DNA from 4 places in the Rhizobium sp. CG4 genome. Region 3 is predicted to be linked to each of the others. Evidence: predicted binding sites of a transcription regulator. Region 3 holds the regulator's gene; each other region holds the start of a gene.

The links. Region 3 encodes LexA, which represses DNA repair genes until DNA is damaged. Its sites were predicted from a motif close to TGTTCNNNNTGTGTTCNG; they were not measured.
Region 1: HGO37_RS13245 (PA0069 family radical SAM protein) is a predicted target of LexA. The motif match lies at 5,764-5,781, and genes of this name have one in related genera.
Region 2: uvrA (excinuclease ABC subunit UvrA) is a predicted target of LexA. The motif match lies at 2,144-2,161, and genes of this name have one in related genera.
Region 4: recA (recombinase RecA) is a predicted target of LexA. The motif match lies at 4,285-4,302, and genes of this name have one in related genera.

What each region holds. Positions count from the first base shown of each region.
Region 1 is NZ_JABAEG010000003.1:635,128-642,502, forward strand. It holds gene HGO37_RS13205 (cell wall hydrolase) at 1-396, shown strand, start outside; gene HGO37_RS13210 (AtpZ/AtpI family protein) at 668-1,033, shown strand; gene HGO37_RS13215 (F0F1 ATP synthase subunit A) at 1,097-1,846, shown strand; gene HGO37_RS13220 (F0F1 ATP synthase subunit C) at 1,918-2,145, shown strand; gene HGO37_RS13225 (F0F1 ATP synthase subunit B) at 2,230-2,823, shown strand; gene HGO37_RS13230 (F0F1 ATP synthase subunit B) at 2,825-3,310, shown strand; gene rnhB (ribonuclease HII) at 3,625-4,278, opposite strand; gene HGO37_RS13240 (hypothetical protein) at 4,294-4,485, shown strand; gene HGO37_RS13245 (PA0069 family radical SAM protein) at 4,546-5,703, opposite strand; gene HGO37_RS13250 (glycosyltransferase family protein) at 6,011-6,538, shown strand; gene moaB (molybdenum cofactor biosynthesis protein B) at 6,553-7,089, opposite strand; gene HGO37_RS13260 (4-(cytidine 5'-diphospho)-2-C-methyl-D-erythritol kinase) at 7,086-7,375, opposite strand, start outside.
Region 2 is NZ_JABAEG010000010.1:33,820-41,194, reverse strand. It holds gene HGO37_RS22920 (ATP-binding protein) at 1-498, shown strand, start outside; gene HGO37_RS22915 (OsmC family protein) at 877-1,356, shown strand; gene HGO37_RS22910 (single-stranded DNA-binding protein) at 1,437-1,985, opposite strand; gene uvrA (excinuclease ABC subunit UvrA) at 2,291-5,212, shown strand; gene HGO37_RS22900 (DUF72 domain-containing protein) at 5,224-6,027, shown strand; gene dusA (tRNA dihydrouridine(20/20a) synthase DusA) at 6,447-7,375, opposite strand, start outside.
Region 3 is NZ_JABAEG010000002.1:218,007-225,381, forward strand. It holds gene rpsD (30S ribosomal protein S4) at 1-557, opposite strand, end outside; gene HGO37_RS06225 (TerC family protein) at 1,001-1,984, shown strand; gene HGO37_RS06230 (ATP-binding protein) at 2,186-3,703, opposite strand; gene lexA (transcriptional repressor LexA) at 4,154-4,882, shown strand; gene HGO37_RS06240 (ComEC/Rec2 family competence protein) at 4,987-7,375, opposite strand, start outside.
Region 4 is NZ_JABAEG010000001.1:135,465-142,839, reverse strand. It holds gene HGO37_RS00700 (OmpA family protein) at 99-2,207, shown strand; gene HGO37_RS00695 (pseudouridine-5'-phosphate glycosidase) at 2,284-3,210, opposite strand; gene HGO37_RS00690 (carbohydrate kinase family protein) at 3,241-4,182, opposite strand; gene recA (recombinase RecA) at 4,429-5,517, shown strand; gene alaS (alanine--tRNA ligase) at 5,726-7,375, shown strand, end outside.

The DNA.
Region 1 (7,375 bases), on a different contig from region 3:
CAGTGCCTCTCTTCCGGCATTTACTTTGAAGCCCGTGGAGAATCGGTGAAGGGTCAGGCGGCTGTCGCGCAGGTCATTCTCAACCGTGTTCGCAACCCAACCTACCCGTCAACGATCTGTGGTGTTGTCTATCAGAACAAGGACTGGCGCAATCGCTGCCAGTTCTCCTTTGCCTGCGACAACATCCGTGACCGCGTCAACTCGCAGCGTCACTGGAAAATGGCGCGCGAAATCGCCATGGCCACCACAGCCGGCAAAATCTGGCTGCCTGAAGTTGGTTCTGCAACCCACTACCATGCTGTTTACGTGCGCCCGGCTTGGGGCAAGAGCATGAAAAAGGTCGGTCGTATCGGATTGCACGTGTTTTACCGCACATATGGCGGCGGATGGAGCTGAAATTGTGGCCTGATGGCAACGATTAGTGTGAACAAATCCAGTGATTCCTGTGCGCTGTAGACGCCCAAAACCGGTTTTGAAGTCTAAGCTTATGTTTTTACAGTGTTAATTTGTATTTAATCAAGCGTGTTCAACGCCTTGACTATACGGGCACTCAAAACTATGTTGCGCGCGACTTCAGAACGGGCTGGAACATGTCAAAGCCCTTGCCGTTTACAACCTCAAAGCGTTCCGGCGGTGCTGGAACGAGGGAAGAAAAGGCAGGTGGGACATGAATAGCAACCGTGACGATAGTCTGGAAGAACGCCGTAAACGCCTCGCCAACGAGTTGGCAAAGGTGAAAACGGAGGATGAGGCCGAAGCAGCGGCGGAGAGAAATGCCGGTGAAACACGCAAGGGTTTCGCAATGGCAATGAAGCTGTCTTCTGAGTTCATATCCGCGATCGTGGTTGGCGCCATGCTCGGGTACCTTCTGGACTACTTAGCTGGCACGTCGCCTTGGGGGATGATTATACTTCTTCTTCTCGGCTTCTGTGCAGGTGTATTGAACGTTCTGCGTTCGGCCGGTGTCGTGGCTCAGCCACAATTTTCGGACGATGCACAGACAAAGAAACAGAATGGGAAAAACAGCCCTTAAAGCTGGTTTTTCAATACGATGAAGAGGCGCCGTTGATGGCGCCAAAGGCAAAGAGGGCAGCCGGTGGCAAACGATCCGACACATCAGTTCGTGGTACAGCCGATTATTCCGATCGAAATCGGTGGGATCGATTTTTCCTTTACCAACGCATCGCTGTTTATGGTCGCTACTATCGCAGCCGCTTCTGGTTTCCTGTATTTCGCAACATCGAACCGCGGTCTTATCCCGACCCGTTTCCAGTCTGTTGCTGAGATGTCCTACGAGTTTATTGCGTCGATGCTTCGCGAAGGCGCCGGAAGCAAGGGTATGAAGTTCTTCCCCTTTGTTTTCTCGCTGTTCATGTTCGTGCTCACCGCAAACCTGCTCGGCATGTTCCCATACTTTTTCACGATCACCAGCCAGATCATCGTAACCTTCGCATTGGCGTGCCTGGTTATCGGCACGGTCGTCGTTTACGGTTTCTATAAGCACGGTCTTCACTTCCTCGGCGTCTTTGCGCCGGCTGGCGTTCCAAAGGTTCTGTTACCTCTGGTGTCGTCCATCGAGGTGATCTCGTTCCTGTCGCGTCCTATCAGCCTCTCGGTTCGTCTTTTCGCGAACATGCTGGCCGGTCACATCACCCTCAAAGTTTTCGCAGGTTTCGTTGCCACGATGAGCGCTATGGGCGCAGTCGGTATTGGCGGCGCTATTCTGCCACTGATCATGACCGTCGCGATGACTGGTCTGGAATTTCTCGTTGCCTTCCTGCAGGCATACGTCTTCGCGGTACTAACTTGCATGTACCTGAACGACGCCGTGCATGGTGGTCACTGAGAAGTAAAGTCGCTGGCCCCGGTTCCCGGGCGTCAATAAAAGCCGCAACAACCATTTCTAAGGAGCTTAACATGGAAGCGGAAGCAGCAAAGTACATCGGCGCAGGTCTCGCATGCCTTGGCATGGCTGGTACGTCCCTCGCTCTCGGCCGTATCTTCGGTGACTACCTCTCCGGCGCACTGCGCAACCCATCTGCAGCAGACAGCCAGTTCGGCCGTCTGGTATTCGGCTTCGCCGTTACGGAAGCTCTGGGCATCTTCTCGTTGCTCGTCGCTCTTCTTCTGCTGTTCGCTGTCTAATATCGACAGTGACGTTTATTGATCGCGGCGCGTTTTTTATGCGTGCCGTGATCTTTCGTATTTGCAGTACACCTGGAGGTAAGCATGTTTGTGACCCCGGCTTATGCCGAGTCAACACCGGCTGCTGGTGAAACGCATACGGAAACCGGCGTAGCACAAAGTGCTGAACACGGTTCTGGCGTTTTTCCCCCGTTCGATCAGTCTACATATGCTTCGCAGCTTTTGTGGCTGGCGATTACGTTCGGCCTTTTTTACGTGCTTATGCAAAAGGTCATCGTACCCCGCGTCGGCGGTATTCTTGAAAACCGTCACGGGCGTATAGCGCAGGATCTGGATGAAGCTTCTCGTTTGAATGCTGAAGCCGATGCCGCGATTGAAAGCTATGAAAAAGAACTCGCAGCCGCGAGAGCCAAGGGAAGCTCTATCGCTTCTTCGGCTCGTGACGCAGCCAAGGCTAAGGCCGATGCTGACCGCGCCGCTGTAGAGGCAGAACTGGCTGAAAAGCTGACCGCTGCCGAGCAGCGTATTGCCGGTATCAAGGAAAAGGCATTTGCAGAAGTTGGTGCCATTGCTGAGGAAACAACGACTGCGATCGTTGATCAGCTGATTGGTTCCAAAATCAAGGATACCGATGCCAAGGCGGCTGTTGCTGCCGCTTCTGAAAAGAAGGAGGCGTAACATGGCCTTAGACGCATCATTCTTTGCACTGGTTGGTCTTGTTCTTTTCTTCGTATTGATTGCCTACCTCAAGGTTCCTGGCATGATCGCGAAGTCCCTGGACGAGCGCGCCGACAATATCCGCAATGAACTCGACGAAGCAAAGCGTCTGCGTGAAGAAGCCCAGCACCTGCTGGCTGAATATCAGCGCAAGCGCAAGGATGCCGAAGCAGAAGCTGCAAGCATCGTTGCTGCAGCCGAGCGTGAAGCGGCAGCCCTGACGGCTGAAGCCAAGGCGAAGACGGAAGAATTCGTCGCACGCCGTACCGCTCTGTCTGAACAGAAGATCAAGCAGGCTGAAGACGACGCCATTGGTGCAGTTCGTTCCGCAGCTGTTGATCTCGCGATTGCTGCTTCTGAAAAGCTGATTGCAGACAAGTCTACCGCTGCTGTGCAGGGTAAGCTGTTCAAGTCGGCCGTAGGCGAAGTCAAATCTCGTCTGAACTAAGCGGATTGCAGTTTGAATTTGAAAGGCCGGGGTGACCCGGCCTTTTTTGTATCTAGACGACGGCTGCACCTGTCTTGGTTACGAGAAGGGTTGGTCGCACGGCGTTGCATAAACACCGCCACACCGAACGCTGGCTGCGCAGTCTTGCATTGCCACCTTCTGGCAGTGCCACTCTGACCGGCTCGCTCCCGATTGCAATGAGTAATACTGGCGCTGTGATCAGAGTTGCCCGGCAACCTCGGGCTTGGGTCGTCTCACCACGGCATAACTGTCGGCCTTGCTCAATCAAGACATGGCGGCATAGGCGGTAAAGCTCAATCCTGACGCAGAGGACGAAAGCTCATGCGATGCAATGGGCAGGCGCCATGCCGTTCAATCGCCTGTCTGTGGGCTGCTGTGCCGTAACCTGCGTGCCCTGCGAAACCATAATGCGGGTACAGTTCTCCAGCCTGCTCCATCATTCTGTCTCGCATCACTTTGGCGACGATGGAGGCCGCTGCAATCGAGACGGATCGTGCATCGCCCTTGATCACGGCGCGGCCGGGGCAGGCTATGCCAGGCGGTACGTCACGACCATCGGCTAGGATGATGGCAGGTGATGTCGTCAGACCAAGGATTGACCGACGCATGGCATCAAGGCTGGCGCGCAAGATATTCATGTCGTCAATTCTTGTCGGTGAGGACGAGGCAATGGAGACGATTGAGGTTTCGAGGATAAGTTCGAAAAGGCTTTCCCGTTTGCTCTTGGAAAGCTGTTTGGAATCGTTCAGCCCCGGCGGAATATTGTTGGGATCGAGAATGACTGCTGCTGCCACCACCGGACCGGCCAAGGGGCCACGTCCTGCTTCATCCGTTCCGGCAACTGGCCAGAAACCTTGTTTTTGGCATTCGGTCTCAATGCTGAAATCCGGTCCAGTCAGCTGGAAATCAAAAAGAGCAGGAGAGTCGGGAGGCATACGCTTTTTCATGCGGCGGAAACTCGCATGCCAACCCGATCTCCTGCAAGCCCCGGTGCGATGATAATTGCAGCAAGTACCCGAGCGGCGGCAACGGTGGTTCTGCTGGCGGCCCCTGTCGTCATGACAGATGCGGCGGGATCATCACAAAGCGGTCCGGGGATCGGTTCGCGGCAGGGACGACGCGAACGATATCTTTCAAACACATTCAACCTTTGATCTGGCAGAGACCCAGGATGTCCTTAAGTCGCTGAAGACTGTGCTGAGGTGGAACGCGGTTCAGAGAAGCGAAAGCTGCACGCCGGCACCTCCCGGAGGAACGAACAGGTCATCGCGCAAATGCATGCCACGCCGCACCATGCCAAGGCGTTTGGTGGCCATCTCGAACCGTCTGCCGATCTGCCAGGCGTAGGGACCGGCACCCTTCATGCGCTTACCAAATTCAGCGTCATAATCTTTGCCATCACGCATCGAGCGAATAAGCGACATGACGTGGCGGTAACGGTCAGGATAATTGCGCAGAAGCCAATCGCGAAACAGTGGGCTGACTTCGAGAGGCAGCCGCAGCAGCACATAACTGGCTTCAGTGGCACCGGCAGCTTTAGCCGAATCGAGAATCCGTTCGATCTCGTGATCATTCAGTGCGGGAATGACCGGGGCGACCATGACGGATGTCGGAATGCCTGCCTCGGTCAGTGCCTTGATGGCTTCAAGCCGCTTTTCAGGCGTCGAGGCACGCGGCTCCATCGAGCGCGCCAGCTTCTTGTCCAGCGTCGTCACGGACAAGGCAACCTTGGCCAGACCCTTCTTTGCCAATGGAGCGAGAATATCGATATCGCGTGTTACCAGAGCCGACTTTGTCACGATAGCAACCGGATGCTCCGCCTCTGCCAGAACTTCGAGAATCTGTCGCATGATGCGCCATTCTCTCTCGATGGGCTGGTAGGGGTCCGTGTTTGTGCCAATGGCCAGTGTGCGTGGTTTGTAACCGGGTTTCGCCAACTCGCGCTCCAGCAGTTTCGCTGCATCGGGTTTGGCAAAAAGCCGTGCTTCAAAATCGATACCGGCTGACAGCCCCATATAGCTGTGCGTCGGACGGGCAAAACAATAGATGCAGCCATGTTCGCAACCACGGTACGGATTGATGGAGCGATCGAAGGGAATGTCGGGCGATTCATTGCGTGTGATGATGGAACGTGGCTTTTCAACCTGCACCTCGGTTTTGAAGGCAGGCAGGTCTTCCAGTGTCTGCCAGCCATCATCAAAGGCTTCGCGCTGTTCTGTCTCAAAGCGACCGGACGGGTTAAGCCCGGCACCACGCCCCCGGCGACGATCAATTTCGATACGCAGGCCGGATGCATTTGCAAGTGCGTTGGCAATATCTGCCGTATGAGCAGGCGCGAATGCGCTTTGCCCCGAAAGCATATGGTTTGTCATCTGGTTGCTCCGTGCGAAAACGACTCTTCGCTTCGATGATTAAATTCCTAAAACATTCATGAGAACATTACAAGAACAAAATGCGCAAACAGATTGTGGCAATTTATGATCTGATACGATAATGCTAGGTTGCATAGGACATCAGGGGTTTGGACTGCGGCATGAGGGAAGATCGTTCGGTTTCAGAAGCAAGACCACGGATGGAAATGATGTCCATCAAGGTTTTGCAAAACAGAACGGACCGACTTTCACAGGGCTTAAGTGCTTCGATACGACCTTCCACAATCGCTGGCGATTGGGACCACCCATGCTGACAGTGATCATGGAATGCCGGGATCAAGAACCTGAGTTGGCTCACACCTTGTCCACGCTGGTATCAGGTGCGGTCGAAGGACTGGTAAGCGACGTTGTCATCTTGGATCATGGTTCGCGTGATGGCTCATCGCATGTTGCCGATGCAGCCGGTTGCCGCTTTCATGCCGAGTGGGACATCAATGATATCGTGCAATCGGCACGCGGCGAATGGCTGTTGCTGCTGGAACCGGGAGCGCGTCCGCAAACCGGTTGGATTGAAGACATTCAGGAATACGTGGCGCTGAACAGGGTGCCCGCCAAATTCACGCCGTCGCGCAATTACCGGCGGCCATTTCTTCGACGCCTTTTTCAGAAACCGCAACCGCTGGAATATGGGCTGCTTTTGCCGAAGAAGCAGGCGGTCAGCCTGGCCAAATCCAGCATGGCGCTTGCGCATTTCACCAAAGGCCAGAAGCTGCGCCGTCTGAGTGCGGAGATCATCCCTTCATGGGTGGTGACGGAAGCGCGGAAAGGCCGCTAACGGCCCCTGCAAAATTACCCGCGTTTCAGATGTTCATCCAGCCGCGGCATGATTTCCACGAAGTTGCAGGGCATGTGACGGTAATCGAGTTGTGCTTTTAATATGCCGTCCCACGCATCCTTGCAGGCACCGGGAGAGCCAGGCAGCACGAAAATATAGGTGGCATTGGCCACACCACCAGTCGCCCGAGACTGGATGGTCGATGTTCCGATCTTGTCGTAGGAAATGCGATGAAACACTTCTGAAAAACCGTCCATGCGTTTTTCAAACAGGGGCTCGAGAGCCTCCGGTGTCACGTCACGTCCGGTAAAACCTGTGCCACCGGTGGTAATCACCACATCGACACCCTCTGACAGGGTCCAGTCACGCACCGTGTTGAAAATCGCCTCGCGATCATCGGCGACGATGGCGCGGTCCGCCAGCCTGTGACCGGCCTCGGTTATTCTCGCAACCAGCGTGTCACCTGACTTGTCATTGTCCGGCGTGCGCGTATCGGAAACTGTCAAAACAGCAATATTGACCGGGATAAACGGGCGGGACGTGTCGCTCATGGCTGCGCTTCCTGTTTTGTCATGGTTGCCTTGAAGTACCAGTCCGGTCGTTGTGCTGCCAGTGATGCCTCAACCTGTTGTGCCGTCTCGAAAGAAGGGAATATCCCGAAACAGGTGGCTCCGGAGCCGGACATCCGCACCAGCGTGGCACCATGCTGTTTCAACAGGTCTGACACATCCTGGATGACCGGCAGGGCTGAAATCGCAGGCGCCTCGAGATCATTGCGCAAATTATGGATGAAAGCCTGCCAATCGTCTTTGTTCTGCGGCAAGAATTTTGGCACGG
Region 2 (7,375 bases), on a different contig from region 3:
CACTTCGGTCTCCTGTCGAAAAACGGGATGCATTTCGTTCTCGGCGTCCCCGTTTTCGACATCATGGAATCCGCCGAGCGAGTGGCGAACATCAGCGAAGTCGATATTTTCCGGGCGGCTGCACCGCCGGAGCGCGTGATCGAACTTGTTGATCAGGTCAGGGGCGGTGTCTGCAAAACCAAGAAGGAAGCGGAGAGCCAAGGTCTTCGCAACGCGGTCTTCGCTGCAAGCACCCTTGGACTGATCGTTCAGCAGAATGGCGAGATAAGCATCGCAGATCATGTGAAGGACGACATGCCGACGTCAATGCTTGTGCGGCAGGCCCTCGTGCAAATCGAGCCCTTTAAAAGCAGTCTGGCCGAAATAGAATATCCCGGCCTTCCAGCCAGCGAGCTCGGCGCCATCATTGCCGATCTCTACGGCCTGAACTGGTCTACGGGGTCGTGCGAGCGTCACGGCTCGGCAATCAAGCGCTGGACGTCCTGGATGGCTCAGTAAGGGATTAGTCGCAATCTAGTAGTACACGTGCGGAGCGCGTGACGTCCTACCGCCCGCACGGGTAGTATCCGAGCCCCGGCCAGTTTCTTGAACTCCGGTAGTACGTCGAAGAGATCGGCCACGTGGCCGTTGTTTGTGCCTGGGTCGGTACCTGTGTGCTAGACGGAACCGCCAAACCATACGGCGACGGCACTTCGGCCATATGGGTGCCAATGGGCGTTTCCTGAGAGTTTTCACACCGATTTATCCTTGTCACTGCAAGGTGCCACAATCCCATAAGTCACCGACCACGCTAGGCACACTACTTGTCAGCAGCATTTGCATGGCCTTTTTCAATGTGTATACATGTATACGAATTTGAAGAAAAAGGATCGCCCCATGGCACATGACTATACATCCACCATCATCTGGACCGGCAATCGCGGCAATGGCACCAGCAGTTATCGCGCCTATGACCGCACCTGGGATGTGGCTGTGCCTGGCAAGGCGGTCATTCATTGTTCCAATGATCCGTTGCTGGGTGGCGACCCCACCAAGATGAACCCGGAAGACCTGCTGCTTTCGGCATTATCGGCCTGCCACATGTTGTGGTACCTGCACTACGCCTCCGAGGCCAAAGTGGTGGTGACGGCCTATGAGGACAGCCCTGTTGGCACTGGTGAAGTGGAAAAAAGCGGTGCCGGGCGTTTTACTGCAGCCATTTTGCGGCCCCGCATTACCGTGCTTGATGGTACCGATATCGAGGTCGCGACTGCCATTCACCACCGCATTCACGAGGTGTGTTTCATCGCCCGATCGGTGAATTTTCCGGTGACCTGCGAGCCGACATTTGAGTTTGTGGCCAAGCCTGAAAGCTGAGGTTGCACAGGCTGTTCAGGCAATAAAAAAGCCCGGAAGCGTTTGCTGGCCGGGCTTTTTTATAGGGATTAATTGGTCGATCAGAACGGGATATCGTCGTCCATGTCGTTGGAGAAGCCGCCCGCAGGCTGGCCGCCGCGTGCACCACCACCGCCGCCGCTGCGTGCTGGCTGCTGGTCGTAACCACCGCCATAACCGCCACCGGAGGAGCCGCCGCCGTAATCATTGCCGCCGCCGCCAAAGTCGCCGCCACGGCTGCCGCCGCCACCGCCTTCACCGCGACCATCCAGCATGGTCAGCGTGGAGCCGAAGCCCTGCAGCACTACTTCAGTGGAGTAACGGTCATTGCCCGTCTGGTCCTGCCACTTGCGGGTCTGCAGCGCGCCTTCGATGTAGAGCTTGGCGCCCTTCTTGACGTATTGTTCAATAACCTTGCAAAGACCTTCGTTGAATACGACAACCGTGTGCCATTCGGTCTTTTCTTTGCGCTCGCCGCTGTTGCGGTCACGCCAGGTTTCGGAGGTGGCAATACGAAGATTGGCAATTGGGCGTCCGTCCTGGGTGCGGCGAATTTCCGGGTCCGCCCCAACATTACCGATCAAAATTACCTTGTTTACACTGCCTGCCATCTCGTTATCCTTGCTCCGTGCATTTTGCCCGGAAAACTTTCTTTTCTAAAACTGGTGAGATCATAGACCATAGAGGTGGCCAATGGGCACCTTTACCGCCACACAATCCACAAGGAATGTTTGCATACAATTCACCGGGATTGCTTTCACGTCAAGTTTGTTCTTTCTTTGTTCCAATAAATCTCTATTATCCAGCGGAACAGAATCGAAAAGCAGCTATTCCATACGATTAAACTCGACACCGGGCTTGGCCGCACTACATAAGTGCCCGACCCTGCCCGCCAACATATATTCCGAGCCTTGTCATGAGCGAATTGAAGACGATTTCCATCCGTGGTGCACGAGAACATAACCTGAAAGGGATTGATCTCGACCTGCCGCGCAACAAGCTGATCGTGATGACGGGACTGTCCGGCTCCGGAAAATCATCGCTGGCATTCGACACCATCTATGCCGAGGGGCAGCGCCGCTACGTGGAAAGCCTGTCGGCCTATGCGCGCCAGTTTCTGGAAATGATGCAGAAACCGGATGTCGACCAGATCGAGGGTCTGTCGCCGGCCATTTCCATCGAGCAGAAAACCACCTCGCGCAACCCGCGCTCGACGGTGGGCACCGTAACTGAAATCTACGACTATATGCGCCTGCTGTTTGCGCGTGTGGGCGTGCCCTATTCGCCGGCCACCGGCCTGCCGATTGAAAGCCAGACGGTGAGCCAGATGGTGGACCGTATTCTGGCGTTTGAGGAAGGCACCCGTCTTTATATTCTGGCGCCAATCGTGCGCGGCCGTAAAGGCGAATATAAAAAGGAAATGGCCGAGCTGCAGAAAAAGGGTTTTCAGCGCGTCAAGGTCGATGGCCAGTTCTATGAAATTGCCGACGTGCCGGCGCTGGACAAGAAATACAAACACGACATTGACGTGGTGGTGGATCGTGCGGTGGTGCGCGCCGATATGGCAAGCCGTCTGGCAGACAGCCTTGAGACATGTCTGCGGCTGGCCGATGGTTTGGCGATTGCCGAATTTGCCGACAAGCCGCTGCCAGCTGAGGAAACATCGGCCGGTGGTTCTGCCAACAAATCCCTGAACGAGACCCATGAGCGGGTGCTGTTTTCGGAAAAATTTGCCTGCCCTGTCTCCGGTTTTACCATTCCGGAAATCGAGCCGCGGCTGTTTTCCTTCAACAACCCGTTTGGTGCCTGCCCAACCTGCGACGGCCTTGGTTCGCAGCAGAAGGTGGATGAAAACCTGATCGTGCCGGAACCAAACCGCACGCTCAAAGACGGCGCGATTGCCCCTTGGGCAAAATCGACCTCACCTTATTATAACCAGACGCTGGAAGCGCTGGGCAAAGCCTTCGGTTTCAAGCTGTCCAGCCGCTGGTCGGACCTGTCGTCGGCGGCCAAGGGCGCCATTTTGCAGGGCACCGAAGACAAGATCGAATTCCAGTATGAAGATGGCGCACGCTCCTACAAGACCGTGAAGAATTTCGAAGGCATCGTGCCGAACCTCGAGCGCCGCTGGAAGGAAACCGACAGCGCATGGGCGCGTGAGGATATCGAGCGTTACATGTCGGCTGCGCCCTGCCCGGCCTGCGCCGGTTACCGCCTGAAGCCGGAAGCGCTGGCGGTGAAAATCAACAAGCTGCATATTGGCGAAGTCACGCAGATGTCGATCCGCACGGCGCGCGACTGGTTTGACGTTCTGCCTGAGACGCTGAGCGCCAAGCAGAATGAAATTGCCGTGCGCATTCTCAAGGAAATCCGCGAACGTCTGCGCTTCCTCAATGATGTGGGCTTGGATTACCTCAGCCTTTCGCGCAATTCCGGCACGCTATCGGGAGGTGAAAGCCAGCGTATTCGCCTGGCCTCGCAGATCGGTTCGGGCCTGACGGGTGTGCTTTACGTGCTGGATGAGCCATCGATTGGTCTGCACCAGCGCGACAATGCCCGCCTGCTGGACACGTTGCAGCACCTGCGCGACATCGGCAACACGGTGATTGTGGTGGAGCATGATGAAGATGCCATCATGACCGCTGATTATGTGGTCGATATTGGCCCGGCCGCCGGTATTCACGGTGGTGAGGTCATTGCCCAGGGCAGCCCTGAAGCCGTGATGAACAATCCCAATTCACTGACCGGTAAATATCTGTCTGGCGAAATGGGCGTGCCGGTGCCGGCGGAACGCCGCAAGCCGAAAAAGGGCAAGGAAATCAAGGTGGTTGGCGCACGCGGCAACAACCTGAAAAACGTCACGGCCTCCGTGCCGCTTGGCGTGTTTACCGCGGTCACCGGTGTGTCTGGCGGTGGCAAGTCCACCTTCCTGATCGAGACGTTGTACAAGTCTGCGGCACGCCGCGTGATGGGTGCGCGCGAAATTCCGGCCGAACATGACCGTATCGATGGCCTGGAATTCATCGACAAGGTGATCGATATCGACCAGTCGCCGATTGGCCGCACACCACGCTCCAACCCGGCCACCTATACCGGTGCGTTTACGCCGATCCGTGACTGGTTTGCCGGTCTGCCGGAGGCCAAGGCGCGCGGTTACCAGCCGGGCCGTTTTTCGTTCAACGTCAAGGGTGGTCGCTGCGAGGCCTGCCAGGGCGACGGCGTCATCAAGATTGAAATGCACTTCCTGCCCGACGTTTATGTGACCTGCGACGTCTGCCACGGCAAACGTTATAACCGCGAAACGCTCGATGTGACCTTCAAGGGCAAGTCGATTGCCGACGTGCTGGACATGACGGTTGAGGAAGGTGTCGAGTTCTTCTCGGCGGTTCCGGCGGTGCGTGACAAGCTGCAGTCGCTGTTTGATGTGGGCCTTGGTTACATCAAGGTCGGCCAGCAGGCCAACACGCTGTCTGGCGGTGAAGCGCAGCGCGTGAAACTGGCCAAGGAGCTGTCGAAACGCTCCACCGGCCGCACGCTTTATATTCTCGACGAGCCGACCACCGGCCTGCACTTCCACGACGTCGCCAAGCTGCTGGAAATGCTGCATGAGCTGGTCAATCAGGGCAACTCCGTGGTGGTTATCGAGCACAATCTCGAGGTCATCAAAACCGCTGACTGGGTGATCGACATCGGCCCTGAGGGCGGTACCGGAGGCGGTGAAGTGGTTGCAACCGGCACGCCGGAAACCATTGTCAAGGAAGAGCGCTCCTATACCGGCCACTTCCTGAAGGAGCTTCTGGAACGCAGACCGGGCAAAACCCGGGTGGCGGCAGAATAAGGGGAATTGTCATGACGGCTTCATCTGGCACGATCAGAACCGGCATTGGTGGCTGGACCTTCGACCCGTGGGAAGGCACTTTTTATCCGGAAAAACTGGCCAAGAAACGGCAGCTGGAACATGCCAGCCGCCAGTTGAGCGCCATTGAGGTCAATGGCACCTATTATGGCAGCCAGAAGCCGGCAACCTTTGCCAAATGGGCCTCGGAAGTGCCTGACGGTTTTGTGTTTTCGCTGAAAGCCAGCCGTTATGTCACCAACCGCAAGGTGCTGGCGGAAGCCGGTGACTCCATGGAAAAGTTCCTGACGCAGGGTCTGACCGAGCTTGGTGACCATCTTGGTCCAATCCTGTGGCAGTTTGCGCCAACCAAGAAGTTCGAGCCGGATGATTTTGCGGCGTTTCTGGCACTGCTGCCGCAAAAGCAGGACGGACTTACTTTGCAGCACGTGGTGGAAGTGCGCAACGAAACCTTCATGGTGCCGGAGTTCATTGAGCTCCTGGCCAAACACAAGGTCGCTGTTGTTTGCGCCGACCATCACGATTATCCGCTGCTGCCAGATGTGACCGCTGATTTCGTCTATTGCCGCCTGCAAAAGGGCGAGGACGATATCGCAACCTGTTATCCGGAAAAGGACATCAAGGACTGGGCCGGCCGTTTGAAAACCTATGCGGCGGGCGGTGTGCCCGATGACCTGCCGCTGGTGGCACCAGACCGCAAGCCGGAACAGAAAAAGCGTGACGTCTTTGCCTTCTTCATCACCGGCGGCAAGGTCAATGCACCGAATGGAGCGCAATATCTGGCCAAGCAGGTTTGATGGTTGATAGTGGGTGATGCCTCAGCGGCGGTATGAACCCCTCACCTGAAAAATCTACGACTTAGCAAACTAAGCTGATGATTTTTCTTCCTCTCCCACAAGGGTAGAGGAAAGGGCGCAAGATGCACCGCCCCAATCCCTGACGCGGTTGTTTGTCGTTCGGTGGGTACCCACGACTTCCCTCTTCCCTGTGCTCGTCACAGGGATCCAGGCAAGCCCAAGTGATTGGGCTGAAAAGACTCTTATGTCGTGCCGACGCGTGACGGCTGCATGCCTGTGATTGATCCTCGGGTCAGGCCCGAGGACGAGGCATGAGGGTGGCTGAGGGAATGTTTGCAGAAAGAAACGCTGACCTTGCAACCTGTCTCAACGTCTTCCTCTCCCACAAGGGTAGAGGAAAGGCGCCACTACTCACAACCTCAACCCGCAGCTTTCAGCGATGTGGCTTCGAAGTCGATTGCAGCGAAGGCGGCTTCGATAACCTCTGGCCCCGCACCTGGCTTGGTGGCGTCTGATGACAGGATCTGGCGGAAGCGGCGTGCGCCGGCAAAACCCTGGAACAGGCCAACCATGTGGCGGGTGACGTGGTTCAAACGACCGCCAGTGGCGATATAGTCGGCAGCAAAAGTCATCATGGTCTGGCAAATCTGCTGCCAGTCCGGTGCTACAGCCGGTTTGCCATAGATGACATGATCGACATCGCCGAGAATATTGGTGTTGTGATAGGCCGCGCGACCCAACATCACGCCATCGACGTGCTCAAGATGTTTGCTGGCCTGAGCGAGATCGGAAATGCCGCCATTGATGCCGATGAAGGTGGTCGGATTTGCCGATTTCATGGCATAGACCAGATCATAATCCAGCGGCGGAATTTCGCGGTTTTCCTTCGGTGAAAGGCCCTGCAGCCATGCCTTGCGGGCGTGAATCCAGATGGCATCAGCACCAGCCTCGATCATGCGGGCTATAAAATCCGGCAACACATACTCAGGGATCTGATCATCGACGCCAATGCGGCATTTTACGGTAACAGGCAGGTCCGTCACCGCTTTCATGGCCGCCACGCAGCGCTGCACGGTTTCCGGTTCACGCATCAGGCAGGCGCCAAATGTGCCGGACTGGACACGGTCTGATGGGCAGCCCACGTTGAGGTTGATCTCGTTGTAGTTGTATTCCAGCGCAATTTTGGTGGCTACGGCCAATTTTTCCGGCGCAGAACCGCCCAGTTGCAAGGCAACCGGATTTTCCGCATCATGATGCCTCAGCAGCTTTTCCTGCCGGCCATGGATGATGGCATCGGCAACAATCATCTCCGTATACAGCAGCGCATGATGCGACATCTGACGGTGCA
Region 3 (7,375 bases):
GACAGAGCTGGTACGCGAGCAAAGGTCGCAACCATCTTGTTGTGATCAACTTCGATGTAGTCAGGAACGTCACGCTCCGCGAGCGAAACAGCTTCCAGAACAACGGTCAGCTGCTTGGACTTCTGACGAACTTCAACAACGTCGCCTGGCTTGCAACGGTAAGAACCAACGTTAACGCGAACGCCATTAACCGTGACGTGGCCATGGTTGATGAACTGACGCGATGCGAAAACGGTTGGAACGAACTTTGCGCGGTATACGATCGCGTCCAGACGGGACTCGAGCAGACCGATCAGGTTCTCGGAAGTGTCACCCTTGCGACGGTTAGCTTCGTCGTAGGTTGCGCGGAACTGCTTTTCACGCAGTTCACCGTAGTAGCCCTTGAGCTTCTGCTTGGCGCGCAGCTGCGTGCCGAAGTCGCTCATCTTGCCCTTGCGGCGCTGACCGTGCTGGCCAGGACCGTATTCGCGGCGGTTTACTGGGGACTTAGGACGACCCCAGATGTTTTCGCCCATGCGGCGGTCAATTTTATACTTAGACGATTCGCGCTTGCTCATCGTATTTCCTTCTCAACATATTATACCGGTTTGTTGCCAAACCGGATTAAGGAAACACGCCCTCCTCTGAGTTCTGTTGATGAACTCTGACAGGTCTCTCACATTTGCGAATGGAGAAGCCACGGGACATGTCGGTGATGTTGACTACCGAACGTCAGTTATTAAAACTGCAAGGCAGTCAACGAAACACACCGGGCTTTGCGGCCCGGCGTTGATGGGGCTTCTAGGTGGCCTTCATAAAATTGTCAACGAGAAAAAAATTGCATCCCGCCCTTGAAAGCGCATTTTCCTGCACTATTTCGTTTGTCGTGATCAGGACTCGGGCCCCTCTGGCGTATTACCGGACAATACGTGATGTCGAGTCTCTTTAGGTTGGGGCCCACGTTTATTTCTGTCACACGTTCCCCAGCCATATAGCCAACCTGTCCGGCAAAGGTTGACTGATGGACTTTCTGTTCTCGGATTTTCTCGGCACCCCCACATGGATGTGGGCGGTCTTCATTTCTCTCGTTCTTGGCCTTTTGGCACTGGACCTTGGTGTTCTGCATAAGAATTCCAAGGAAATCGGCATTCGCGAAAGCTTGCTGATGTCCGCTTTCTATATTGTCATCGGTTTGTCCTTCGGTGGCTGGATCTGGTACCAGTCGGGCCAGCAGCCTGCCATGGAATATATCACCGGCTTCGTGGTGGAAAAAAGTCTGGCGATGGACAACATCTTCATCATCGCCATGATCTTCTCCTATTTCGCCATTCCGCGCCAATACCAGCACCGCGTGCTGCTGTGGGGTATTCTGGGTGTGATCGTGCTGCGTGGCATCATGATTGCCGCTGGCGCTGCCATCGTCGAAAACTTCCACTGGGTGCTGTACCTCTTTGCGGCCTTCCTGGTGTTTACCGGCCTCAAGATGCTGTTTTCGGCCGATCATGATGAGAACGATCTCGACAACAACCGCATCCTGAAGTTTCTCAAGCGCCACCTGCCGCTGACAAACCGCCTCCATGGCGAAAAGTTCTTCGTCAAGGAAACCGACGAGAAGACCGGCAAGCTGAAAACCTTTGTCACCCCGCTGTTTCTGGCGCTGGTGATGGTGGAAATTGCCGACCTGATCTTTGCGGTTGATTCGATCCCGGCGATCTTTGCGATCACCACCGACCCGTTCATTGTCTATACGTCGAACATTTTCGCGATCCTTGGCCTGCGTGCACTCTACTTTGCGCTGGCAGCCCTGATCCACCGCTTCGCCTATCTCAAATATGCGCTGGCTGCGGTTCTGGTGTTCGTTGGCTCGAAAATCTTCGTGGCTGACATGCTGGGTCTGGCAAAAATCCCGCCTGCCGTCTCGCTTGGCGTGACCGTCGCAATTCTGGTGACCGGTGTTGTCGGTTCGCTGTTTGCCACACGCAAGCAAGCAAAGGCTGTCGAATAATGTCGCGCTTCACAACATCCCGAAACTCCACCATCCTCGGCGCCACGCCGAGGATGGGCACCACCAGATGGCCGGTAACATCAGTCCATGTCTGCGATTTCAGCACGATGATTCTCGGACGTGATCCGAGAATGAACAACGGCAGATGGTCGGGACGCACCCGACCATAAGATAGAATAACGGCTTTAAAAAACAGCAGCCTTATTCGGCTGCCAGCGTCGCCTCATCATCAGCCGCATCCGCATCACCGGGTGCGGTTTTTGCATCAAGGTCCGGAAATGCCACGATACGCTTGCCGGAGAAATCGGCATGCACCACGACCAGCTCCTTCTCCTCGAAATAACCGAGCAGACGGCGTGCACGGCGTGCAGAATGCGTGCCATAGGCGCGAGCAATACGGGCATCAGATGGGCAAGGCTCCTCGCCCAGCGCGGCTTTAACCAGCATCAGGAATACGCCCTGCAGATCGTCGGAGACGTTTTTCGACAGATCGAGTGCCGTTTGCCAGCTTTCACTTGCCGCCATTTCGGCATCAACGCCGGAACGGGTAATTGCCACCTGACGGCGGAATTCCGACAGCGCCATCGGCGTGCCGGGAATGCGGCGCATGCGGGCACGCACCAGAAAGTCCTGATAGAGCACCGCATCGGTGCGATAGGCCGATTGCGGATCATCCAGAATTTCGTAGAGAACGCCTGAAATCTTCTCTTCGCGCTCTTCCGGCGTCATGTCCGAGGCGCTGCTGCGCTGCGGCTGTTCGGAGGCTGGCGTTATCGCGGCTGGTGTCGAGCGGGACAGCTCGGCCAGAATGTCTGTTGTCGGGCGCGGTGCCGGTGGCGTGCGGCGCACAGGCGCGCGCGTAAATTCTTCCGGGTCCGGCGTGAAGATCAGGTCTTCCACGTCCTGCGGCGCATCGGGCAGCGGCATCAGCTTGGGCGATGACGACCGAGCCGAGGTTTCCACAGCACCAATCACGATAGGCAGTGGGCGGCGCGACAGAGCCGGGCCAAGCGCCACGAAATTACCACGCTGCAAATCGCGGAACATTTCCGCCTGACGGCGGTCCATGCCGAGCAGGTCGGCTGCGCGTGCCATGTCGATATCAAGGAAAGTACGGCCCATCAGGAAGTTGGAGGCTTCCGCCGCCACGTTCTTGGCAAGTTTTGCCAGACGCTGCGTGGCGATAACGCCGGCCAGACCGCGCTTACGACCACGACACATCAGGTTGGTCATGGCGCCAAGCGATGCCTTGCGGGCATCTTCGGTTACTTCACCAGCCACGGACGGCGCAAACATCTGCGCTTCGTCGACCACCACCAACACCGGGTACCAGTATTCACGGTCGGCATCGAACATGCCGTTGAGGAATGCAGCTGCGGCCCGCATCTGCTGTTCGACATCAAGACCTTCAAGCGTCAGGACGCAGGATACGCGGTGTTGGCGAATACGGTTGGCAATACCGGCCAACTCACCCTCTGTGCGCTCGCCATCTACAACGATATGACCGAACTTGTCAGCCAGCGTCACGAAGTCCCCTTCAGGGTCAATAATGACCTGCTGAACCCAGGGGGCGGATTGTTCCAGAAGCCTGCGCAGCAGATGCGACTTTCCGGAACCGGAATTGCCTTGCACCAGCAGACGCGTGGCGAGCAATTCCTCAATGTCGAGTTTGGCAGCCTGCCCACCCGATAGCGTTCCCATGTCGATGCCGACCTGCAATGCCCTAAAACCTTATACTGTCAAAATTGATGTTGAATGCCGACTCCGAACGAGCAGCGAACCCTCCCCATAACAGAGATTTCAACGCAATGCTTCCTCGTGAAGGTAAAAATGCACAGGGAATATGCGCTGCCAACCCAATCTGGTGGAGAGAATCAAACGAACCGAATCACAGCGCCTTACGATATCAGATTGATAATCATGCCGGTTGGTCGGCTAACGGGCGGTGTTGCGAGCCTCAGCTTTCTGACGGATCGTTTTGTGATGAATTGACGTGAAATCGTTTAAAAAACAGCGTGATAGGCAGCGATTACACGTCTTGGCTGTTTTGAAAGAAAATTCACCGGGGCGGCGATTACGAAATATTAAAGCCTTGCGGAACACATATGGAACATATAGTGTATGTTCTGCATTTGTTTCGATTTTCATCAACGGTTGGGGTGCGACTTCATGCTCACACGCAAACAGCAGGAACTGCTTCTTTTCATTCACGAAAGAATGAAGGAATCCGGTGTTCCTCCCTCATTTGATGAGATGAAGGATGCGCTTGATCTCGCGTCCAAATCCGGCATTCACCGGTTGATCACAGCGCTTGAAGAACGTGGCTTCATTCGCCGCCTGCCAAACCGGGCACGCGCACTGGAAGTCATCAAACTTCCTGAAGCCTATTCGCCAAGCCTCAAACCACAGCGTGGCTTCTCACCAAGTGTGATCGAAGGCAGCCTTGGCAAACCAAAACCGGTTGTCGCCCCTGCTCCGACCCCCGCCCCTGTCAGCGCCAATGATGGCGGCAGCTCGGTATCGGTGCCGATGATGGGACGGATCGCGGCCGGTGTCCCGATCTCCGCCATCCAGAACAACACACATGATGTGTCCGTGCCGGCTGACATGCTGGGTTCTGGTGAACATTACGCACTGGAAGTGCGCGGTGACTCGATGATCGATGCCGGCATCTTTGACGGCGACACGGTCATCATCCGCAACGCCAAGACCGCCAACCCCGGTGATATCATCGTGGCGCTGGTCGATGATGAAGAAGCGACCTTGAAGCGTTTTCGTCGCAAGGGTGCATCGATTGCGCTTGAGGCGGCAAACCCGGCCTATGAAACCCGTATTTTTGGACCTGACCGCGTCAAGATCCAGGGCAAGCTGGTTGGCCTGATCCGCAGATACCACTAAGCGGTCATCAGCAGACCCATATCACTGCCAGGTGACGCGCCAGCGCGTCATCGCTACTGTCGCCGGAAAACACCCGACACAACTGGCCTTCAACTCACTTTAGCCTAGCGACGGTCCAGCAGTTGCGAGACATGTTCTGGCACTTCCGTTTCAAATGTCCTGCTGCGCCAGTTATAATAACGATGCATGGTCCATGGACGGTAGGAACCATAAATGGCAGCCGTCATCCTCTCGATCGGCAAATGCTGGTTTGCGGCGGTTGTTGCCTCAGTTGAAAATGTGATCTCCAGCGAACCGGTGCGCCGCAATGTCTGGGCACTGAGTAAAAAGGCGCCGGAGCGGCAGGTTTCAAATGATGTGGGACGCGTGGTGATAACCACAGAACCGATGTCGCAAGCGAGACCAAGATATCTGTTATCCAGCACGGAAATCACCACCTGCCCCTTCGCTGATCTGGCGATGCACCAGCTGTCGCGGCGGCAGGTAAAGGCATCGGTTGCATTTGTAACGGCGGCAGACATCACCTGCCTTTCAGCCTGAATGATGTGTTCGTCCAGCATCGGCCGTCGTGATCGTGGTGGCGCGGCATCAGTATTGCCAGTCGTTTTGTCATTGGCATCGTCAGGCGATGGTTCTGGGGCTGGCAGTTCCGGCAGCATGTTTGGCCGAATATATTTGTCAGGTAAGAACAAAGCCCGCGCCCATTGGTCATAGATAAAGCCGGATGGGCGTTGGCTGGTGCTGGCAACCTGATCCTTGCCAACCAGTGCCATCAGTTTCCCGTCCTCAAAAACCACCAGATCGGGATTGTCCTGTTGCCGTGACAGCACAAACAACCCAAGGACTGCCAGCAGGAACACAGCACTTACCCAGGCAAGTCGGGTGCGAAACAGTGTCAGCACCAATAGGCCAAGCGTTCCGGCGCCCAGAAACCATTGATGCTGTCGTCCGACCCCGGCATCGCCTCCCCATGAGGCGACATAGGTGGCAATATCAATTGTCATCGCCATGCCGTAACCCATGACGGTCAGAAACGGACCATCCAGCCCAAAGGGCATCAGTAACATGGCGATCAAGGCAAAGGGCATGACGATGAAAGACATCACCGGCATGGCGGCGAGATTTGCCGCCAGTCCATAGGTGGTGACACGGTGAAAATGCTCCATCGAATAGATGGCCGTGGATACCCCACCAATCAGCGAGGTCACGACAATACCGGCGCAGAAGCTGCCAAGGATGGAAGCACCCTTGAGGGCGATCGGCATATTACTTGGCCGGAAGGTTGCGCTGTCTTGTGCGGCGCGCCGCCGTGTCCAGAAACCATACGCGGCGACCAGCGCAATGGTTGCGGCAAAGGACATCTGGAAACTTGGCCCCATGACCTCTGACGGCGAAACGCAGATAATAATGATGGCGGAAATGGCAACATTTCTGAGGCTGATCGAGGGACGGTCAAACAGCACGGCGATCAGCATGATCGACATCATCAGCCAAGCCCGTTCGGCCGACACTGCAAATCCTGAAATCAGGTAGTAGGCGAGCGTCATGACAAGGGCGGCAAAGGCAGCGATCTTCTTGACCGGCCGCCTCTCGGCAAAACCCGGAAAACAGCTGAGTGCCGTGCGCAAGCCAACGAAGAATATGCCCGATGCCAGCGCCATGTTGAGGCCCGAAATGGCAACGATATGGGCAAGGCCGGACACACGCAGTGCTTCCATGGTGGTTTCTGATATCGCCCGCCGTTCATCGGTTATGATCGAGGCGGCAAAAGCGCCGGCGTCGCCGCCGATCGTGCTGCGGATGCGCTCGGCAATGGCGCTGCGCAATTGATAAAGTCCTGTATCAGTCACGCTGAGCCAGTGGCCGCGTTCCGCAATGCGGCGTTTGATCGCCTCACTCACCGCAGGCTGTGGCGCTCCATAAAAGAAACCGGTTGCACCTATGCCATTAAAATAGCCGGAAAAGGCAAAGTCATTCAGACCAGGCAAGGCCGGTCCTGAGGGTGGAGACAGGCGTGCGCGGCCGGTAACGCCCTGCCCGATTTCTATCGGTTGATGGCGACTTCTTGATAGTGCCGTGATCTTCTGCGGCGGGCGCGACAGTAGAGGGTTTTCAGTTCCGGTGACCGATATGATGTAGCGCCAGTAACCGCGCGCATCCACCTCGCGTCGCTCGACAACACCTGACACGACTGTGGTGACCGGCGTATCAATAATGACGGTATCCTGCCGCCAAGTTTGCAATTGCGCCAGCAGCATGCCTGCCAGACACAGCGCAACAAGGTTAAGCAATCCTGCCAGTTTTGCCGCGCGGTACCGCAGGGTGACCGCAAGTGTGCCGGCTAAACAAAAGCCGCCAGCAAGCAGGTAGGGTGACGGTGTCTGAAGGCTTGAAAACCAGATGATGGCACCGACTGCCAGAAAAACCGGAATACAAAGAAAGCCGTGGCCATAAGCCTTTTCGATGTCCAACATGCGCGACAGCGACGATATC
Region 4 (7,375 bases), on a different contig from region 3:
GGAACAATGTCATGATTGGCGCGTTGCGCTGACCGGGCACAAAAAAGCCCTGAATGACGCAGATGACAACGAAGCATTCAGGCACATGAGGAAACACGATGCTGAATAAAACCATGTTGAGGGCCGGGGTTGTTCTTCCCCTTATGTCCATTGTCATGACGGCTCAACCAGCCGGCGCCATGACATTGAGGCCCACCGTTTCTTTCCAAGCTGAGAGCCGGGATGTTATTCGCGTACAGGTCAGCGTTGAAGGCGCGCGCCAGCAATTGCAGGCAGCGCAGCAGGCACTGGCTGATGTACAGGCAAGCGGTGGTGACACTTCTGCCGCACAGGCGGCCGTAGGGGCCGCGCAGGCTGAGCTTGATGCAGCGCTTGCCGCGCAGAACGCAGCGCCACCACCAGCACCGGAACCCGCACCACCAGCGGCCGAGCCTGCGCCGGAGCCAGCACCACCCGCCGCTGAGGCACCACCTCCGCCACCAGCACCAGAACCTGCGCCGCCTGCGGCTGAGCCAGAACCGGCACCAGAGGCTGCTCCTCCTGCCGCCGAACAGGCACCTGAGCCGAAGCGCCGACCAAAACGTGAGCCAGCCGCCGAAGCACCGGCACCTGAACCGAAGGAAGCTCCAGTACCGCAGGAATCACCAGCGCCTGAGAAAGCTCCGGTGCCGGAGCAGCAGGCAGACCCACAGCCGGGCCGCCAGCCGGGTGATGACCAGTCCAAGCAGCGCCCACGCCCGAACCGTGAAAAACCTGCTCCACGTCCCGCCGCTGAAGAGCCGGCTCCTGTGCCAACACCGGCACCTGCACCAGATGCTGCGGCACCTGCGCCGGACGCTGATGCACCTGCACCCACCCCGGCACCAGCCCCAGACGCGCCGCCAGCCCCTGACGCACCGCCACCACCACAGGACGGTGCTGCAAGTGGCCAGGCCCCAGCCGGTGAAGCCGTGCCGGATCAGGTTGCTACTCCGCAGGAAGAAGCTCCTTCCATGACCAAGGAACAACTGGACCAGGCCAAGGCCATTGCTGCGGACCCGTCCAAGACCGATGAAACGGTTATTCTGCCGGTCGACAAGGGTGCTGCCGTTCTCGACAGCGACAAGGAAGCGGAACGTTCTGGCGACAGAAAGTCTCGTGACGAACGTCGCAAGGAGCGTGAGCAGGCCGGTGAAGTGAAGGTTCCGACCTCGGACGCCGAAGCACAGGCTATGCGGCCCGATGGCAAGGCACCACCGCCACCGGTCAAGATGGAAGCTGCAACGGCCCAGCAGGGTGAGCGCATTGCCCGTCCACCACGTTTTGAACGTCCGGAAGGCGTGCGTGAGTGGCAGCCACGCGATGGTGGCCGTCGTAACAACAATGAAGATGGCGCCCGTATCATCCTGCAGCTAGGTGACCGCATCATCGTGCGTGGCGACGATACCAGCCGCTTCATACGTGAAGGTGAAGAGCCGTATTACGAGCGTCTGCCAGGTGGCCGTATCCGCGAAACTGTGGAGCGTAACGACGGCACGCAGGTTGTGACGATCCGTAACCGTTACGGCGACATCATCCAGCGTTCGCGCATCGATAATCGTGGCCGTGAATATGTGCTCTTCTACGCACCGGAACTGATGGAGCGTCCTGACCGCGAATATGCTTATCGCGATCCGGGCCTTGACCTTCCACCGATGCGCCTGCGCATTCCGGTTCAGGACTACATCATCGACACGACAAGCGATCCGGACCGTGACTATTACGCGTTCCTCGAACAGCCGCCGGTCGAACCTGTCGAGCGTGTCTACTCGCTGGACGAGGTGAAGTACTCTGCGCGTATTCGTGACAAGGTACGTCGTATCGACCTCGATACGGTGACCTTTGCAACGGGCAGTGCCGATATTCCGATGAACCAGGCACGCACACTTCGCAAGGTGGCAGACGCGATCAACAAGACGCTGGACCAGAACCCGGCCGAAACCTTCCTCATTGAAGGTCATACGGACGCTGTCGGTTCTGACGAAAGCAACCTGATCCTGTCGGACCGTCGCGCTGAATCGGTCGCCAATATCCTGACCGACGTTTACGGCATTCCGCCGGAAAACCTGGCAACGCAGGGCTATGGCGAACGTTACCTGAAGGTACGCACACTTTCTGCAGAACAGCAGAACCGCCGTGTGACCATCCGCCGTGTCACGCCGCTGGTTCGTCCGGTCGCACAGAACTGATAATGTTCTGATGACAATAAAAAGCCCGGCTCCGAAAGGAACCGGGCTTTTTTTCATGCCTGAAATGTCGAACAAATCAGCCGTTGAGGGCAACCGCGATTTCAGCGGCCAGGCGTGCATTGTTGCGCACCAGGGCAATGTTGGTCTTGAGGCTGCGGCCGCTGGTCAGACGGAAGATGTTGTCCAGCAGGTAAGGCGTTACGGCCTTGCCGGTGATTTCCTCACGCTCTGCATTGGCAATGGCGCGGCTGATGTAGATTTCCATCTCTTCGCGCGGAATTTCATCTTCTTCCGGAACCGGGTTGGCAATCAGCATGCCGCCGTCGATGCCGAGCTGTTCGCGGGTCGTCTGGAAGTTGGCAATCGCGGCCGGGCTGTTCAGTGTCAGCGGGCTTTGCAGGCCGGACGAACGCGACCAGAAGGCCGGGAATTCAGTGGCTTCATAGGTCACGACAGGAACGCCGCCGGTTTCCAGAACTTCCAGCGTCTTTGGAATGTCGAGAATGGCCTTGGCGCCAGCGCAAATGACGATCACGCCGGTTTTGGCAAGTTCGGTCAGGTCGGCAGAGATGTCGAAGCTTTCTTCGGCGCCGCGGTGTACGCCACCAATGCCACCGGTTGCGAAGACCTTGATGCCAGCGCGTGCGGCGGCAATCATGGTGGCGGCAACGGTGGTCGCACCGGTGCGGCGCTCGGCAATCGCAAAGGCGATATCGGCGCGCGAAACTTTCATGGCACCAGTGGTCTGGGCGAGGGTTTCCAGCTGGGTCTTTTCAAGACCGATATGCAGAACGCCATCGATAACAGCGATGGTGGCCGGTACGGCACCTTCCTGGCGGATCAGTTCTTCCACGCCCTGCGCCATTTCAATGTTGCCAGGGTAAGGCATGCCATGGGTGATGATGGTCGATTCAAGGGCAACGATTGGTGCGCCGCGCTGTTTGGCAGCAGCAACTTCGTCGGAATAGACAATCGGAAGGAGAGGGGAGATTGGCTTTGTCATCGGGTATTTCCAATTTCTGTTATCAATGTCTCATGACAGGGTTTGTGCTTCGGGCACAAGACGTAACATCAGGTCAATGTTGTCTTGTGACATTTCATGCGATGTGGCGAAGGGTGAAAGGACCGTAATGGCTGCCGCTGCTGTGCCCCAACGCAGGCTTTCGCCTATGTTCTGGCCCTGAAGATGGCCTGCCAGAAAACCGGATGCAAGGGCATCACCAGCCCCTGTGACATCACGTACCTCTTTCAGGACTGGTGGCTGCAGCGATGCAGTGTTTTCGCCGACAAAGGCAATCACTTCATTGGAGCCGCGCGTTACCACGCCACCCCTCACACCGGCTGCGCGCAGCTGGGCTGGCCAGTCGGCGGATTTTTCCGGGCTGTGGGCGGTAATGGTGCGGGCTTCGGCCTCGTTCATGAAGAGAATGTCGATATTCTCAAGCGCGCCTTGCAACTTGACGACCTTGGCTGGCGAAATCGCAATGGCAGCCAGAAGCTTGCCCTGTTCCTTCGCCGCTTTGCCGAGTGCCGCAAGTGTATCCTTCGGCAGATTGGCGTCGCACAGAATGGCGTCGGTTGCCTCAATTGCATCCCTGACAGCCCGCACGCGCAGGCGGCGGGGCGAAAACAGGTCATAGAGGTCCATGTCGGCCAGCGCGATGATCAGATTGCCGTCGCGCTCAAGGATCGCGGTGTAGCTGGGTGTCTTGCGGTCCAGAAAGACAAAAGGCGTGTCTTCGACATCAGCTTCAATGGCCGCTGCCGCGACTGCTTCGCCGGTGGCATCGCCGCCGCGCGGCGAGATGATGCGAACGTCAAAACCGAGGCGGGAAAGGTTGCGGGCAGCATTAAAGCCGCCACCGCCTGCCTCTTCCATCCAACGTCCGGGGTTACTGGCAGCCGGTGAGGTTTCACCTGTTATCAGACCTCGGCGATCTATGTGGGCACCACCGAGTACGAGTATTTTTTTCATCGTCCGTTCCCGTATTCCACCGGTCTGATGCAGGGGTGCGATTCGACCCTTTTGCGGTTTGACCTGTGGTTTTTCATCTTTTTTGCCGTGGCTTCCACGAAGAAAAACAAAAATAGAACAAACCACTTATCCATTATTGTTTTCAATATGATGATCTGCTCTTGTCGAATGAGAACAAACAAGGTACAAAATCTTCACGGAACGCTTCATTGCCTGTGGGGCTTCAATAACCTAAAGGTGGATCAGATGGCACAAAATTCTTTGCGTCTTGTAGAGGATAAATCGGTGGATAAAAGCAAGGCACTGGAAGCGGCGCTCTCCCAGATCGAACGTTCGTTCGGCAAGGGATCGATCATGAAGCTCGGCTCCAATGAAAACGTCGTTGAAATTGAAACGGTTTCGACGGGATCTCTTAGTTTGGATATTGCCCTTGGGATTGGTGGACTTCCCAAAGGTCGTATCATTGAAATTTACGGCCCTGAAAGCTCGGGTAAGACAACGCTTGCGCTGCAGACAATTGCAGAAGCCCAGAAAAAGGGTGGCATTTGCGCCTTCGTGGATGCGGAACACGCGCTTGATCCGGTCTATGCCCGCAAGCTTGGCGTCGATCTGCAGAACCTGCTGATTTCCCAGCCTGATACAGGTGAGCAGGCACTTGAAATTACCGATACGCTTGTTCGCTCCGGCGCGGTGGATGTTCTGGTTATCGACTCCGTTGCGGCCCTGACGCCGCGTGCGGAAATTGAAGGTGAAATGGGCGACAGCCTGCCGGGTCTTCAGGCTCGTCTGATGAGCCAGGCGCTGCGCAAGCTGACCGCATCGATCTCCCGTTCAAACTGCATGGTTATCTTCATCAACCAGATCCGTATGAAGATCGGTGTGATGTTCGGTTCGCCGGAAACGACAACCGGTGGTAACGCGCTGAAGTTCTACGCCTCCGTTCGTCTCGACATTCGCCGTATCGGCGCCGTCAAGGAGCGTGAAGAGGTTGTTGGCAACCAGACACGCGTCAAGGTCGTCAAGAACAAGATGGCACCTCCGTTCAAGCAGGTCGAATTCGATATCATGTACGGCGAAGGCGTTTCCAAGACCGGTGAGTTGGTCGATCTGGGCGTCAAGGCTGGCATCGTTGAGAAGTCGGGTGCCTGGTTCTCCTATAACAGCCAGCGACTGGGGCAGGGGCGTGAAAACGCCAAAACCTTCCTGCGTGAAAACCCGGCGCTTGCCAATGAAATTGAGCTGTCACTCCGCCAGAATGCCGGTCTGATTGCAGACCGCTTCCTGCAGAATGGTGGTCCGGAAGGTTCTGAAGACGGCGACGGTCCTGACGCCTGATCGAACGGGTCGCTGTCTCTCATTTGAAACGGCGCTGTATGAATTGAAACAAAAGGCCGCGTGACACCGTTCATGCGGCCTTTTTTGTGCCATGGTTGCGGCCCGAATGGCTGGACAGGGCCAGACGTGAACGATAAAAGCCAGTGGTTTTGATGGTTAGCCGTATTGCAAACGGCAATGAAGGACTCAGTATGAGCGGTGTGTGGGCATGAGCGGCGTAAATGAAATCCGGTCGACCTTTCTCGACTACTTCAAGAAAAATGGTCATGAAATCGTAGCCTCCAGCCCTCTGGTGCCGCGCAATGACCCGACCCTCATGTTTACCAATGCGGGCATGGTTCAGTTCAAGAACGTGTTCACCGGTCTGGAAAGCCGTCCTTACTCCACGGCTGCATCGTCGCAGAAATGCGTACGAGCCGGCGGCAAGCACAACGATCTCGACAATGTCGGTTACACCGCCCGTCACCACACATTCTTCGAAATGCTGGGTAACTTCTCTTTTGGTGACTACTTCAAGGAAGAGGCGATCACGCACGCCTGGAACCTGATCACCAAGGAATACGGCATCGACAAGAACCGTCTTCTGGTAACTGTCTACCACACTGACGACGAAGCCTTTAACCTGTGGAAGAAGATTGCCGGTTTCTCGGATGATCGCATCATCCGTATTCCAACCAGCGACAACTTCTGGGCCATGGGTGACACCGGTCCTTGCGGTCCATGTTCGGAAATTTTCTACGACCACGGCGATCATATCTGGGGTGGCCCTCCAGGCTCTGCCGATGAAGATGGTGACCGTTTCATCGAGATTTGGAACCTCGTCTTCATGCAGTATGAGCAGGTGACGAAGGAAGAGCGCATCAATCTGCCGCGTCCATCTATCGATACTGGCATGGGTCTTGAGCGTATTTCCGCGCTGCTGCAGGGCAAACACGACAACTACGACACGGATCTGTTCCGTGCGCTGATTTCCGCTTCGGTTGAGGCAACCGGTGTTGCTGCTGAAGGCGAAAAGCGCGCCAGCCACCGTGTTATTGCTGACCACCTGCGTTCATCCGCCTTCCTGATTGCCGACGGTGTTCTTCCGTCCAACGAAGGCCGTGGTTACGTGCTGCGCCGTATTATGCGTCGCGCCATGCGCCATGCGGAATTGCTGGGTTCGAAAGAGCCATTGATCTGGAAGCTGCTGCCAACGCTCGTTCAGCAGATGGGCCGTGCCTATCCGGAACTGGTGCGCGCAGAGGCGCTGATCTCTGAGACGCTGAAGCTGGAAGAAACCCGTTTCCGCAAGACGCTGGAGCGTGGTCTTTCGTTGCTGTCCGACGCAACCTCGACATTGCACAAGGGCGACATGCTGGACGGCGAAACAGCATTCAAGCTTTACGACACCTACGGCTTCCCGCTTGACCTGACGCAGGACGCTTTGCGTGCCCGTGAAATCGGTGTCGATATCTCCGGCTTTACAGATGCCATGGAGCGCCAGAAGGCCGAAGCACGTTCGCACTGGGCCGGCTCCGGCGACAAGGCAACGGAAACGGTGTGGTTTGAACTGAAGGAAAAGCTCGGTGCATCCGAATTCCTCGGTTACGACACCGAAACGGCAGAAGGCGTAGTTCAGGCCATCGTCAAGGACGGCAAGGCTGTTGATGCCGCTGCTGCAGGCGAAACCGTGCAGGTTGTCGTCAACCAGACCCCGTTCTACGGTGAATCCGGTGGCCAGATGGGCGATACCGGTATCATCTCATCTGACAATGGCGCATTTGCCGTGTCCGATACCCAGAAGAAGGGCGAAGGCCTGTTCGTTCACATCGGTACGGTTGAAAAGGGCGGTCTCAAGGTCGGCGACGCTGTTCAGTTG